DNA from 2 places in the Prescottella sp. GW823-FHT02E09 genome. Region 1 is predicted to be linked to the other one. Evidence: predicted binding sites of a transcription regulator. Region 1 holds the regulator's gene; the other holds the start of a gene.
What was found. The regulator HspR, encoded in region 1, represses chaperone genes until heat shock. The targets are predictions, from matches to a motif close to ANNTGAGTNNNNNNNACTCANNT.
Positions count from the first base shown of each region.

Region 2: a site for HspR is predicted at 5,352-5,374, ahead of clpB (ATP-dependent chaperone ClpB). Genes of this name have one in related genera too.

Region 1 covers NZ_JBXAJP010000007.1:376,899-384,275, reverse strand. Annotated here, with positions in the region: gene AC1RIF_RS20115 (ABC transporter substrate-binding protein) at 1-1,175, opposite strand, end outside; gene AC1RIF_RS20110 (hypothetical protein) at 1,813-2,067, shown strand; gene AC1RIF_RS20105 (heat shock protein transcriptional repressor HspR) at 2,156-2,563, opposite strand; gene dnaJ (molecular chaperone DnaJ) at 2,596-3,771, opposite strand; gene grpE (nucleotide exchange factor GrpE) at 3,806-4,378, opposite strand; gene dnaK (molecular chaperone DnaK) at 4,375-6,216, opposite strand; gene AC1RIF_RS20085 (hypothetical protein) at 6,468-7,061, shown strand; gene AC1RIF_RS20080 (phytoene desaturase family protein) at 7,058-7,377, shown strand, end outside.
Region 2 covers NZ_JBXAJP010000018.1:12,823-20,199, forward strand. Annotated here, with positions in the region: partial or broken gene AC1RIF_RS27075 (class I adenylate-forming enzyme family protein) at 1-38, shown strand, start outside; gene AC1RIF_RS27240 (AMP-binding enzyme) at 188-643, shown strand; gene AC1RIF_RS27090 (AMP-binding protein) at 724-2,301, shown strand; gene AC1RIF_RS27095 (hypothetical protein) at 2,378-3,106, opposite strand; gene AC1RIF_RS27100 (FAD-binding oxidoreductase) at 3,280-4,038, opposite strand; gene AC1RIF_RS27105 (FAD-binding oxidoreductase) at 4,072-5,235, opposite strand; gene clpB (ATP-dependent chaperone ClpB) at 5,463-7,377, shown strand, end outside.

The sequences.
Region 1 (7,377 bases):
GTGGGCGCGATGAACTCCATCTCGTCCTGAGTCGGGTTCGGGCCGTGGTTGTCGGCGGTGAAGTTGTAGCGAGACAGGAAGGCCGTCTTCGCGTTCTTCTGGACCTCTTCGGTCTCGAGTGCCTGTGCGAGCTTCTCGGCGTCGGTGGTGGTGCCGGCCTTCTCGGCGGCAGCGGCCACGAGCGGGAACGCGTCGTAGTTGTCGGCGATGATCAGCGTCGACGAGATGGTGCCCAGCGAGGCCATCGTGTCGACCATCTTGTTGACGGCTTCGTTGTCCGGGTCGTACACGGTGCTCGTGAAGACCTGCGAGACAAGGTTCTTCACCTCGGGCGTGCCGAGGACACCGTTCGGGGGCTCGTTGGCGACGAGATTGGTGCTGGACACCGAGGTGTTGCCGATCAGCGGCACGTCCCAGCCCAGACGCTGCATGCTCTGCAGGACGTAGCCCAGCGGGGCGCCGTACGCATCCAGCGCGATCGCGTCGGCGCCGGCGTTCTTGAGGGACTGCAGCTGCGCGGTCATGTCGAGCGCGGTGGCCTCGTACTCCTCGTTGCCGGCCTGCTTCAGTCCGGACTTCTCCAGCTCGGAGGTCATCTCCTTGCCGAACAGCTCGCCGTAGGCGGTGCTGCCGTGGATGACGCCGATATTGTCGTAGCCCTTCTCCTTCGCGTGACCGACGATGCCGCGAGCGTTGTCGCCGGCACCGGGTGCGAGGTCGAAGTTCAGCGGGAACTTCGACGGATCCGTCGAATCCGGCGTGGGCGCAACGTTGAACGAGAGGATGTCGTTCTGCTTGAGGATCGGCAGCACTGCAGCGCCGACGGACGACGGCCCGGAGTTGAGGACGAGGTCCGGCTTCTGCTTGTTGATGGCCTCGCGCACCTTGGTGACCGCGATCGTGGCATCACCGGCGTCGTCGACGACCGTCAACTCGATCTGACGACCACCGATGCCACCGGCCTGGTTCTGCACCTCGACGCCGGCCTTGGTCGCGAGGATCGAAGTCTGAGCGTTCGCCGCGAGGACGCCCTGGGCGCTGATGCCGCCGGTGACGAGGACCCGGTACGGCGCATCGGCGCCGCCGGCCTCGGCCGACTCCGCCCCGCCACACCCTGCAACTGTCAGGACCGACGCGGCAACTGCCGCGACGAACACTGGACGCCGACTCTTCATGACTGCCCTCCTAGGACACCCGCTACGCACTACAGAACCAAGCGCTCGCTTGGCCTGCCTGGACATGGAAGAGCTCGGCAAGCCCCTGCTGAGCGACTCCCCGACACGTCACTCTGCACTTACGCCCACCGAGCTCTTCCCATCAAGCACTTGCTTGATTCACCAAGCACTTGCTTGAGTGGGAGCATAGGGGTGTGATGTGGGTAACGTCAACCGATCCGGCCGCGAGGTGGGAGGGCGACGCTCCGCGATACCGCTGAACGGGAGTTCACGCCACCTTGTCGGGCCGACAGCGTGCCGTGAACTCCCGTTCGGGGGTCGATCAGCGAGTTGTCCACAGGGTCGGCGCCGTCCACGGACGGGGGCTCCGCAGCCTGCTGGGTGCGATCGGCGTCGGGGCACGCCGCGAGGGTGCCGGGATGACTGGAATTCTCGTGCCGTTCCGCTGCGTACCGCCTTCGATCTGGGCCGACGACTCGATTTCGACCGAGCGACCGAAGCCGTCGAAGCCGTCGAAGCCGTCGAAGCCGTCGAAGCCGTCGAAGCGCTGTACCAGTCGGCGGGAATCACACGCGAGTCGCTCTCGGAGTTCACGCAACGACATGCCGGTGAAGGCGGAATCATCCAGTTGCGCAGCGTGATCGAGGAGTCCGACGAGGGAGCGGAGTCGCCGTGGGAGACGCGCACCCGGCTGGCCCTCGTCCGCGCCGGCCTGCCCCGCCCCGACACTCAGGTGACGGTCCGCGACGGTGGTCGCTTCATCGGCCGCGCCGACATGGTGTGGGAGCGCTCGCGGGTGATCCGGGTGAAGGCGCGACAGCTGATCCACGGCCGACCTACCCTCATCGCACAGATCACCCGTGTCCTGCGCGACGCCGGTGCCCCCGTATGAGCCACGAACGGGAGTTCACGGCACGCTATCGGGTTCGATGCGTGCCGTGAACTCCCGTTCAGGGGATGGGGCCCGTAGGACGGCGCGGTCAGCGCTGGTTGCGCGGCTTCCAGACGACGATCGCGTTGCTGCGCGGGATGGGCACCAGGTCACGGCGGTAGCTGGCGTGGACGCGGGCGATCTCGGCGGCCATCTCGTCGACGCGGTGCTGCAGTGCCTCGACCTGGTTGGTCAGCTCGATGATCCGCTTGATGCCGGCGAGGTTGACGCCCTCGTCCTGGGACAGCCGCTGCACCTCGCGCAGCAGCGCGACGTCCCGCGGCGAGTACCGCCGACCGCCGCCGGTGGTGCGGTGCGGGGTGACCAGGCCGAGCCGGTCGTAGTTACGCAACGTCTGTGCGTGCATGCCGGCCAGTTCGGCGGCCACCGAGATGACGAACACCCGCGCATCGGGGTCCGCGGGGACCTCCGACGCCTTGCGTCCCTTGTCGCTCATGATGGTTCACCCGTTCGATCGGTTCACGCCGGTCAGGCGCCGGCCCATCCTGCCCGCGGATCGAATCCGCTGGCCTTCTCCGCCTCCAGGTAGGTCTGGAGCGCCTCCGTGGCGGGATCGTCGAGCTTCTGCGGCACCGCAACCTTCACGGTGACCAGCAGATCGCCGGCGCCTCCGCCGCGCTTGGGCACACCGCGCCCTCGCACCCTGAGAATCCGTCCGTCCGCAGTTCCGGCCGGAACCTTCACGCCCACACGGCCGTCCAGTGTCGGCACGGACAGTGTGGTGCCGAGCACCAGTTCGCCGTAACTGACCGGAACCACCAGCGTCAGATCGTCGTTGTTGCGCCCGAACACCTTGTCGGGACGGACGTGGACGGTGACGTACAGGTCGCCGGACGGCGCGCCCCGCAGCCCGGCCTCGCCCTGACCCGCCAGGCGGATCCGCTGGCCGTCACTCACGCCCGAGGGAACCCGGACGGTGATGGTGCGAGTGCGGTTGGTGACCCCGTTGCCGTGGCAGTCGGGGCACGGGTCGTCGATGATCGATCCCGTGCCGCGGCAGTCGTCGCACGGCTCACTGAAACCGAACGCACCCTGGTTCCGGCTGACGACGCCGGTTCCGTTGCAGCGCGGGCACACCCGTGGACTGGTGCCCGGCTTGGCACCACTGCCGTGGCACGTGGTGCACGCCGAGCGACTGGTCAGGCGCAACGGAACCGTCACGCCCTGTGCGGCCTCGCGGAACTCGAGCGTGGTCTCGGTCTCGACGTCGCTGCCGCGGTGCGGACGCGACGCCGCGGCGCGGCCACCGCCACCGCGGTTGAACAGCCCGCCGAACAGGTCGCCGAGGCCGCCGTCACCGCCGGCGGCACCACCGCCGCCGCCGAACAGGTCGTTGATGTCGAAACCGCCACCACCGAAACCGCCACCCCCGGTGCCGTACCCGGCTCCGGGGCCGAAGCCGCCGCTCGCGAACAAGCGGCGGGCCTCGTCGTACTCCCTGCGCTTCGCGGGGTCGGAGAGGACGGCATGCGCCTCGCTGACCGTCTTGAAACGCTCCTCCGCCTTGGTGTCACCGGGGTTGGCGTCGGGATGCAGATCCCTGGCCAGCTTGCGGTACGCCTTCTTGATCTCGTCGGCGGAGGCGCCGGAAGAGACACCCAGTTCCTTGTAGAAGTCCTTCTCGATCCACTCCCGTTGGCTCACTGGGCGTCTCCTCCTCTCACTGCTGTCTGTCTATCTACTCGGCTGCCGCATCGGCTGCAGGCGCACCGTCGGTGACGGTCACCATCGCCGTGCGGAGCACTCGTTCGCCCAGGCGATAGCCCTTGCGCAGCACCGCCCCGAGGACGGGGTTGTCACCGTCGCCCTCCATCTGCACGGCCTCGTGCAGCTCCGGGGAGAAGGCGTCGCCCTCGGCGCCGAACCCTTCCAGGCCGAGACCGTCGAGCACACCGGCGAGCTTGTCGGACAGCGCCTTCAGCGGTCCCGACTCCAGATCCCCGTGGGCGCGTGCCCGGTCGAGATCGTCGACGAGGTCGAGGAACTTCCCGACCACCGCGACCCGCTCGTCCTCGACGGCCCGATCGATCCGAGCCAGCGCGTTACGACGGATGTTGGCGATCTCCGCCTTCGCGTAACCCAGCTCGGTGCTGGCCTTCTCGAGTTCGGCGGTGATCGTGGTCAGATCGTCTGCCTCGGCCGTACCGGCCCCGGCTGCCTCCTCGGAGGCAGCCGGGGTGGCGGCGTCGACAGTGTCCGCGACCTGATCGTCGGCGGTCACCGGTTCGCGCTCGGGGTTCTCCGCCGTCACTTCTTGTCCTGATCGGTCGGCTCGTCGACAACCTCGGCGTCGACGACGTCGTCGTCGGCGGGGCCGGAGCCGTCACCGGACGCGGCGGCGTCGGCAGCCTGCGCGTCGTAGATCGCCTGACCCAGGGCCTGCGACTCGGTGGACAGCTTCTCCACCGCAGCCTTGACGGCGGCGATGTCCGAGCCGGCGAGAGCGGTCTTGACCTCGGTGACCGCGGCCTCGACCTTCTCCTTGACGTCGGCCGGCACCTTGTCCTCGTTGTCCTTGATGAACTTCTCGGTCTGGTGCACCAGCGAATCGGCCTGGTTGCGGACCTCGGCCTCCTCGCGGCGGTTCTTGTCCTCCTCCGCGTGCGCCTCGGCGTCCTTGATCATCCGATCGATCTCGTCCTTGGACAGACCGGAGCCGTCCTGGATCTTGATCGTGTTCTCCTTGCCCGTGCCCTTGTCCTTCGCGGTCACGTGCACGATGCCGTTGGCATCGATGTCGAAGGTGACCTCGATCTGCGGCACGCCGCGCGGGGCCGGCGGGATGCCGGACAGCTCGAACGATCCGAGGAGCTTGTTGTGCGAGGCGATCTCGCGCTCACCCTGGAACACCTGGATCTGCACCGACGGCTGGTTGTCGTCCGCCGTGGTGAAGGTCTCGGAGCGCTTGGTCGGGATGGTGGTGTTGCGCTCGATGAGCTTGGTCATCACGCCACCCTTGGTCTCGATACCGAGGGACAACGGGGTGACGTCGAGGAGCAGAACGTCCTTGACCTCGCCCTTGAGGACGCCGGCCTGCAGGGCGGCGCCGACGGCGACCACCTCGTCAGGGTTCACGCCCTTGTTGGGCTCGCGGCCACCGGTGAGCTCACGAACCAGGTCGGAGACGGCCGGCATACGGGTGGAGCCACCGACGAGCACGACGTGGTCGATGTCCTTGACGGCGATGCCCGAGTCCTTGACCACGGCCTGGAACGGCGCGCGGGTGCGGTCCAGCAGATCGGAGGTGATCTTCTGGAACTCGCTGCGGGTGAGCTGCTCGTCGAGGAACAGCGGGTTCTTGTCCGCGTCGACGGTGATGTACGGCAGGTTGATGGAGGTGCTCTGCGAGCTGGACAGCTCGATCTTCGCCTTCTCCGCGGCCTCGCGCAGACGCTGCAGGGCCATCTTGTCCTTGGTCAGATCGATGCCGTTCTGAGCCTTGAACTTGTCGACGAGCCACGACACGACGCGCTCGTCCCAGTCGTCGCCACCGAGGTGGTTGTCACCGGAGGTCGCGCGGACCTCGACGACGCCGTCGCCGATTTCGAGCAGGGACACGTCGAAGGTGCCGCCACCGAGGTCGAAGACCAGGATGGTCTGTTCCTTCTCGCCCTTGTCGAGGCCGTACGCGAGCGCGGCCGCGGTGGGCTCGTTGACGATGCGCAGGACGTTGAGGCCCGCGATCTGTCCGGCCTCCTTGGTGGCCTGACGCTGCGCGTCCTCGAAGTAGGCGGGGACGGTGATGACGGCGTCGGTGATCTCCTCACCGAGGTACGCCTCGGCGTCACGCTTGAGCTTCATCAGCGTGCGGGCGCTGATCTCCTGCGGCGTGTACTTCTTGTCGTCGATCTCCACGGTCCAGTCGGTGCCGACGTGGCGCTTGACCGAGCGGATGGTGCGGTCGACGTTGGTGACCGCCTGGTTCTTGGCGGGCTGACCGACGAGCACTTCACCGTTCTTGGCGAAGGCCACGACGGACGGGGTGGTGCGCGAGCCCTCGGCGTTGGCGACCACTACCGGCTCGCCGCCTTCGAGCACAGACACGACCGAGTTGGTGGTCCCGAGGTCGATTCCGACCGCACGAGCCATAGTGATCCCTCACTTTCCTTCTTCGCAGCCTCTCGAGCTGCGGTTTTCTTCTCGACACTGAGCTGATGAACCTCAGGTGAGCGTATCCGACTCAAGTTTGCATCCCGACTCCGGTCGAAGTCAATCCAAAACTTGAGCCCCTCACGCTCAGGTTCTCGAAATGGTCAACGGACCGCCTCACGGGTTTGTTCCCGGCCGGACGATTTTTCCGAGCCCGCTGACCGGACCGTGCGCGCGGATACGATTCGGACGTGGACATCTCCGGCGAACACGAGGCAACGGCGGCGCCGGCACCGCCGCACCGGCCCAGGCCGCCCCGGCCCGACGTCGTCGTCGCGCCGCTGCACCCGCTCGGCGCCGATCCCGGTTCCGCGCCGCGCAGCATGACCGCGGCGGTCACGGCGTGGGCCGCATCGTTCGCCGCCTTCGCGGGCCTGGCCGGTGTCCTGGCCGCCGACCACGACACCGTCGTCGACGCCCTCTCGACGGGCCTCACGACCCGGAATCCGACGGCCGATCCGCACACGGCCGACCAGGTGGCCGGACTGACCGTGCTCGGGGTGGGGGCCGTCGGAATGCTGCTGGTCCTGGCGGCCGTGCTCGGGATCGTGTGGCTGCGGTCCGGGCGCGCACGGGCACGGGCGTGGCTCACCGTCGTCGGCGCGCTCACCGTCGCGGCCGCCGTCGCCGCGTGGAGCCTGCTGTCCGACGCCGGAGACGTCGCGCTCCGGGTCCCCACGTGGGCGCCGCTCGTACAGGCCTCTCTCGTGGCCGTGGGTACGGCACTGCTGTTCACTCCGGCCGCGTCCACGTGGCTCGGCGGCAGGATCGCAGTCTCCCGATGAGCGACGCCGTCGTCGTCGGCGCCGGCCCCAACGGGCTGGCCGCCGCCGTGGCGCTCGCGCTGCGGGGCGTGTCGGTGACCGTGTACGAGGTCTCCGACACGATCGGCGGTGGGACCCGAACCTCCGAGCGCATCGTGCCCGGACTGCTGCACGACGACTGCTCGGCGGTGCACCCGATGGGGGCGGCGTCACCGTTCTTCCGGTCGCTCGACCTGACCTCACACGGACTCGAATGGCTGTATCCGGAGATCGATCTGGCGCACCCGCTCGACGACGCCGTGTCGGGTGTGTTCACGCGGTCGATCGAACGGACCGC
Region 2 (7,377 bases), on a different contig from region 1:
GTCGGACCACGCTCGACGACGACGTCGAGACCCGGCTGGGCACCTGCGGTCACGTCCTCGAGTCGATGAACATCCGAGTGCTGGACGACACCGGCGTGGCCAGCCCGCGGTGCGTGGCCCACTCGTCTCGGCCGGCTACTGGGGTGATGCGTCCGCGAACGCCGAGCTGTACACCGACGACGGCTGGATGCTGCTCGGTGACGTCGTGGAGATCGACGAGGCGGGCCGGGTGCGGGTGGTCGGACGTAAAGCCGACTTCATCATCCGGGGCGGCAAGAACATCTCGATCGTGGAGATCGAGACACTCGTTCGCGGCCACGAAGCGGTGTCCGACGTCGTCGTCGGGGTTCCCGACGATGTCTACGGTGAACGGGTCTGTGCTGTGGTCGTTCTGGGAGAGGGGCGGCATCTCGACACCGAACTGTTGGCCGGCTGGCTGCGGTCTCAGGGGGTGACGGCGGAGTACATGCCCGAGTACCTGGTCGCCGTCGATCGGCTGGCCATGGGGCCGGGTGGCAAGACGGATCGGCGGGCGGCGGCCGAAACCGCCGAGGCGCTCGTCTCGGGTGACGGCGGCGAACGGGGCGAACCGGCGGGTGTAACAGGTTCCAGTTCTGCTGAAATCCGGTTATCGTGTCGGTGACCCGGACCACACAGGCCGACCGTGGCGCGACCGGCGCTCGCAGCGCCGCGTCCGCGTCCGCGCGCGAAGAAGGAACACACATGACCGACGAGTTCACCGACGTTCTCCACCGCCCCCGCTACCTGGCGGACCTGCTCATCACCGCGCTGGATCGCAACGCGGACCGGCCGGCGCTCTACCTCGGAGACGTCGTGCTCACCGGCGGCCAGATGCGCGACCAGATCAGCTGTTTCGGGCAGGCGCTCGAATCGCTCGGCATCGGTAAGGGTTCCACCGTCGCGATGCTGTCGAAGAACCGTCCCGAGGTCCTCATCAGCGTCGGTTCGCAGATGATCCTCGGTTGCCGCAACACGGCGCTCGCGCCGATGGGCTCGGTCGACGACCACAGCTACATCCTGGGCGACGCCGAGATCGAGACATTGATCTTCGATCCGACCGCGTTCGAGGGCCGCGCCGCGGACCTGAAGGCCGCGGTGCCGTCGCTGAAGAACCTGTTTTCGCTCGGTCCGTCCGAGGTGGGCATCGACATCCTCGCGCTGGCCGCCACGTTCACCCCGCGGCCGCTGGTGGCAGCGGACGTCGACGGCGACGACCCGTCGAGCATGGTCTACACCGGCGGCACCACCGGCAAGCCGAAGGGCGTGGTCAACACGTTCCGCTCCGGTGTGACGCTGCCGCAGATCCAGATGGCGGAGTGGCAGTTCCCGGACGAGATGCGCTTCCTGGCCTGCACTCCGCTCTCGCACGCGGGCATGGCGTTCTTCGTGCCCACGCTGATGCGTGGTGGTTCGCTGGTCGTGCTGCCGGCATTCGAGCCGGGCGCCGTCCTCGAGGCGATCGAGAAGTACAAGATCACCTCGACGATGTTGGTGCCCACCATGATCTACATGCTGCTGGACCACCCGGATCTGCAGACCCGCGACGTCTCCAGCCTGCAGACGCTGTTCTACGGTGCCGCCGCGATGTCGCCGTCCCGCCTGCAGGAAGGCATCGCCGAACTCGGGCCGATCTTCTTCCAGTACTTCGGTCAGAGCGAGTGCGGCATGACGATCACCGTCATGCGCAAGGAGGAGCACGACCCGGAGAACGTCGAGCGGCTCGCGTCGTGCGGTCGCCCGGTCCCGTGGCTGGACGTGCGCCTGCTCGACGACGACCTGAACGAGGTGCCCCGCGGTGAGCTCGGCGAGATCTGCGTCCGCGGCCCGCTGGTGATGAAGGAGTACTGGAAGAAGCCGGACGAGACCGCCGAGGCTTTGCGCGGCGGCTGGCTCCACACCGGCGACATCGCCCGCGCCGACAAGGACGGCTTCCTCTACATCGTCGACCGCAAGAAGGACATGATCGTCACCGGCGGCTTCAACGTGTTCCCGCGCGAGATCGAGGACGTCATCTCCGGGCACCCCGCGGTCGCGAGCGTCGCGGTCGTCGGAGTGCCCGACGAGAAGTGGGGTGAGGCCGTCAAGGCGTGCGTCGTGCTGCGCGACGGTCAGACCGTCGAGGCCGCCGACCTCGTCGAACGCGTCCGGTCGGCAAAGGGTTCCGTGCACGCCCCGAAGTCGGTCGACTTCGTCGACACGCTGCCGCTCACCCCGCTCGGCAAGCTCGACAAGAAGGCGCTGCGCGCGCAGTTCTGGGAAGGCGCCGCGCGCTCGGTGTGACAAGCGCTCGGGATGACGAGAACGCCCGGCCGACGAGAATCCGTCGGCCGGGCGTTTCCGTGTCGGTGTTCGTCGGTCAGCTACCGACCACCGCGCCGAAGATCTTGCCGAAGTCGATGCCGTTGATCACGTCGCTGATCGACCCGGTCGGGTCGGTCAGGGACCCGAACATCGAGGTGCTGGCCGTGCTGACCGAGCCGAGGCCGGCCGAATCGAGGCTGCCGTTCGCCGACTCGACCGGGTTCTTGGCCCGCACCTTCACGCAGGCGCCGTTCGTCGGCCACTCCTGGCTGTTCCAGCCGACGGGCTTGGCCTGCACGCCGCTGACCAGTTCGGTACCGGCCTGGGCGTCGTCGGAGACGCGGTAGGTCATCTCGAGGATCGCGTAGTTGCCGCCGGTCATTTCCCAGTAGCCCTGGGTCTTTTCCCAGTACAGGTTCTTGGCGGGATCGTTGTTCAGTTCGGTCGGGCCCCACTTCTGGCCTCCGTTCACGTACCAGACGTTCAGCCGGGAGCCGTCCAGCGTCAGTGCCGGGTCGTGGAACTGCCCGATCTCCTTGAGCATCCAGATTCCGCTGCCCCGGCTCACCTTGGTCTGGTAGGTGACGGTGCCGCCGGGTGCGACCTCGGCCTTGTCGACGGTCTGCTGGACGACGATGCCGTCGGCGCTGAAGTTCTTGGTCTGCTGGCAGGTGGCTTCCTGGGCAGCGGCGGTTCCGGCGCCGAGGGAGACGGTCATGCCGGTGGCGATCATCGCGGCACTGGCGCCGGCGGCGGCAGCTCGTCGTAGCGTCGTACGGTTCACGGAAGAGCTCCATTCGATCGGGATTAGGTGTCGGCTGCTGCAGTCATCAGGACGCGTACCGCACCGCATCACCTGGAGCCGTACCCCCGAACGCGTCCTCGCTGACTATATGGACGCCCGTCCAGACCTGCAGGAGATTCGTTCATTTCTCGCCCGGCATTCCCGGCGCACCGCTAGTCGAGCGGGTCGAACCGGATGGCGTCGGCGGGGGTCCCGGTGGCGATCAGACGATCTCGCGTGGTCCGCACCATCGCGGGCGACCCGCACACGAGGACCTGGTGGTCGACGAACGCGCCGTGCTCGGCAACGACCTCGGCGAGCGTGCCCTCGAGCAGGTCGTCCTCGTGGAAGTTGACCGGGCCGACCTCGGCGACGATCCGGGCGTACCACTCGTCGTTCGTTCCGGGGTCGGTGACGTCCTCGACGACCGGAACCGTGGTGAGCCACGGCAGTTGCCGCGTCAGGATCCACAGCATGTCCGACGCGTACAGGTCGGCGGCAGTGCGGCCACCCACGAACAGGTACACCTGCGGCGGATTCTCGACCTGCGTGAGATCCAGGATGATCGAACGCAGCGGGGCGAGGCCCGTTCCTCCGGCCACCATCACGACGGTCGGCCCGTTCTCGTCGACCGTGAGTTCGCCGCGCGGCGTGGAGATCTGCCACTGGTCGCCGGGGCGCGTGTCCTCGACGATGCTGCGACTCACCCAGCCGCCGGGGACGGTGCGGACGTGGAACTCGAGCTTGCCGTCGAGCGACGGCGGCAGCGCGGGGGACAGGCGTCGGGGCAGGCGCGGATGCCCAGGCACGCTCACATCCACGTACTGTCCGGCTCGGAACGGCACGGACTCACCGATCAGGCGCACCACCGCGAGGTCGCGGCGCAGGCGGTGGTGTTCGACGACGGTTGCGGTCCAGGAGGGTTGCTGCATTCCGCCATTGTTCCCCGTTCGGGCAGCAGAATGTCAGCGCAGCGGATCGTAGGAGATCGCCGACGCCGGTGTGCCGGTCCGCTGCAATGCGTACGCGGTGGTCTTCACCATGGCCGGGGAACCGCAGATCTGCACCTGTCGGTCTGCCCAGGTTCCGAACTGGCCCACCACCCGGCCCAGCGGACCGAGGAGACGCTGGTGCAGTCCCGGTGGCGGTTCGGGGCTGGGATACGGGTGCCACCAGGGGTTCTCGGCTTCCTCGGTCACCGGCACGACCGTGAGCCACGGGTTGCTGAGCGACAGGTGCCACAGCGTCTCGATGTCGTACAGGTCGCACGGGTACGTGCCGCCGACGAACAGGTGCACCCGCGGGTTGACGCCGCGGTGAGCCATGTCCATGATCTGTGCGCGCAGCGGGGCGAGTCCGGTGCCGCCGGCGATCATCAGCACGTCCTTCCCGGACTCGCGGTCCACGTGGAGACCGCCGAGTGGGGAGCTGAGCTGCCAGCGGTCGCCGACCGCGGTCTCGTTGACCATCGCGGGGCTCACCCACCCGCCGGACACGCGTCGGACATGGAACTCGAGCTGCCCGAACGGGTTGGTCGGCATCGCCGGTGACAGGTACCGCCACATCTGCGGCCGCTGCGGGATCTGCACGCTCACGTACTGGCCGGCGGCGTACGGGATCGGCGAGTCGCACTCGAGCCGGATGACCGCGAGGTCCCGCAGCACCCGCTCGTGGCTGACGACGGTCGCCCCCCACAGCGCCGGGAAGTCGTCGGCGTCGGCCGCGTCGGACATCGTGGTGGTGATCAGCGCGATCAGCTCCCGCCACGCGGCGTCGCTCTCCGGGCTCCACGGCTCGTCGGAGTCGACGTCACGCACCGCGTCGAGCAGCGCGTTGCCCGCCGCGGCGTAGTGCTCGCGCTCCACGCCGTACTTGCGGTGGTCGCGGCCGAGTTGGGCGAGGAACGGCAGCAGCCGATCGGTGTCGTCGAGGCCGCGCACGATGAACTCGACCGCCGAGACGAGCTTGGCGCGCTGCGCGTCCATGCCGGCGGGGAACAGCGACCGGCATTGGGGCAACCGTCCGAAGAATTGGGTGTAGAAGGTGCGGGCGAAGCGGTCGCGGTGGTCCGGGGACGTGGTGACGGTAGTGAAAAGTGAGCGGATGAGCCCGATCTCGGCCGTGTCCACGTCGTCCTCCCTCGCGTGTTCCGTGGCCCGGGCGTGGGAAACCGACCGGCACCGCCTACCAGTGTGCACGGGATGTCCCGCCGCGCTGCTGACGGGTGGTGACCGTAGAAACTTGAAGTTGAGCGGAACAGACTCAAGGTTTCGTTCGTTGAGGAGAACGACAGCCGCGCGGAAATCCTCCGACACGGCACAATGATCTTGTTCGTTCGTCGCAAGGAAGGTGACCAGTGGACTCGTTCTCTCCCACCACCAAGACCCAGGCCGCGCTGACGGCTGCGCTGCAGTCGGCGTCGGCGGCGGGCAACCCCGACATCCGTCCCGCACACCTGCTGGTCGCGCTGCTCGACCAGACCGACGGCATCGCCGCGCCGCTGCTCAAGGCCGTCGGCGTCGATCCGACCATGGTGCGGCACGAGGCCCAGGTCCTGGTCGACCGGCTACCGCGGGCCACCGGTGCCACCACGCAGCCGCAGCTCGGACGCGAGGCGATCGCGGCGATCACCGCCGCGCAGCATCTGGCGACGGAGTTGGACGACGAGTACGTCTCCACCGAGCACGTCATGGTGGGTCTCGCTGGGGGACTGGGTCGCTCCGCAGGCTCCGCTCCTGCCGGAGACTCGGACGTCGCCAAGCTCCTCGTCGGCCACGGTGCCACCCCGGAGGCGCTGCGCGACGCGTTCACCGCCGTCCGCGGCAGTGCCCGCGTCACCAGCCCGGACCCGGAGGGCACCTATCAGGCGCTCGAGAAGTACTCGACCGACCTCACCGCGCAGGCCCGCGAGGGCAAGCTCGACCCGGTCATCGGCCGCGACACCGAGATCCGGCGCGTCGTGCAGGTGCTGAGCCGTCGCACCAAGAACAACCCGGTGCTCATCGGCGAACCCGGCGTCGGCAAGACCGCGATCGTCGAGGGCCTCGCGCAGCGCATCGTCGCCGGCGACGTCCCGGAGTCCCTGCGGGGCAAGACCGTCATCTCGCTCGACCTCGGGTCGATGGTGGCCGGTGCCAAGTACCGCGGTGAGTTCGAGGAACGGCTCAAGGCCGTGCTCGACGACATCAAGAACTCGGCCGGCCAGGTCATCACCTTCATCGACGAGCTCCACACCATCGTCGGCGCCGGCGCGACCGGCGAGTCGGCGATGGACGCCGGCAACATGATCAAGCCGATGCTCGCCCGCGGCGAGCTGCGGCTGGTCGGCGCCACCACGCTCGACGAGTACCGCCAGTACATCGAGAAGGACGCCGCGCTCGAGCGTCGCTTCCAGCAGGTCCTCGTGGGCGAGCCGTCGGTGGAGGACACCGTCGGCATCCTGCGCGGACTCAAGGAGCGGTACGAGGTGCACCACGGTGTGCGCATCACCGACTCCGCGCTCGTCGCCGCCGCGACCCTGTCGGACCGCTACATCACCTCGCGCTTCCTGCCGGACAAGGCCATCGACCTCGTCGACGAGGCCGCGTCGCGTCTGCGCATGGAGATCGACTCGCGTCCCGTCGAGATCGACGAGGTGGAGCGCGTGGTGCGTCGTCTCGAGATCGAGGAGATGGCGCTGACGAAGGAGACCGACGCGGCATCCAAGGAGCGGCTCGAGAAGCTGCGCGAGGAACTCGCCGACCATCGGGAGAAGCTCCGCCAGCTCACCGCCCGATGGCAGAACGAGAAGAACGCCATCGATTCGGTGCGCGAGGTCAAGGAACAGCTCGAGGCGCTGCGCGGCGAGGAGGAACGCGCCGAACGCGACGGCGACCTCGGCAAGGTCGCCGAGCTTCGCTACGGCCGGATCCCCGAGCTGCAGAAGCAACTCGATGCCGCGGCCGCCGCATCCGACGGCGCATCCGACGGTGCCGTCATGCTCAAGGAGGAGGTGGGTCCCGACGACGTCGCCGACGTCGTGTCCGCGTGGACCGGCATCCCCGCCGGCCGCATGATGGAGGGTGAGACCGCCAAGCTGCTGCGCATGGAGACCGAACTCGGCAAGCGCGTGGTCGGGCAGGCGGACGCGGTGCAGGCGGTGTCGGACGCGGTGCGCCGCGCCCGGGCCGGCGTCGCCGACCCCAACCGGCCCACCGGCTCGTTCCTGTTCCTCGGTCCCACCGGCGTCGGCAAGACCGAGCTCGCGAAGGCGTTGGCGGAGTTCCTGTTCG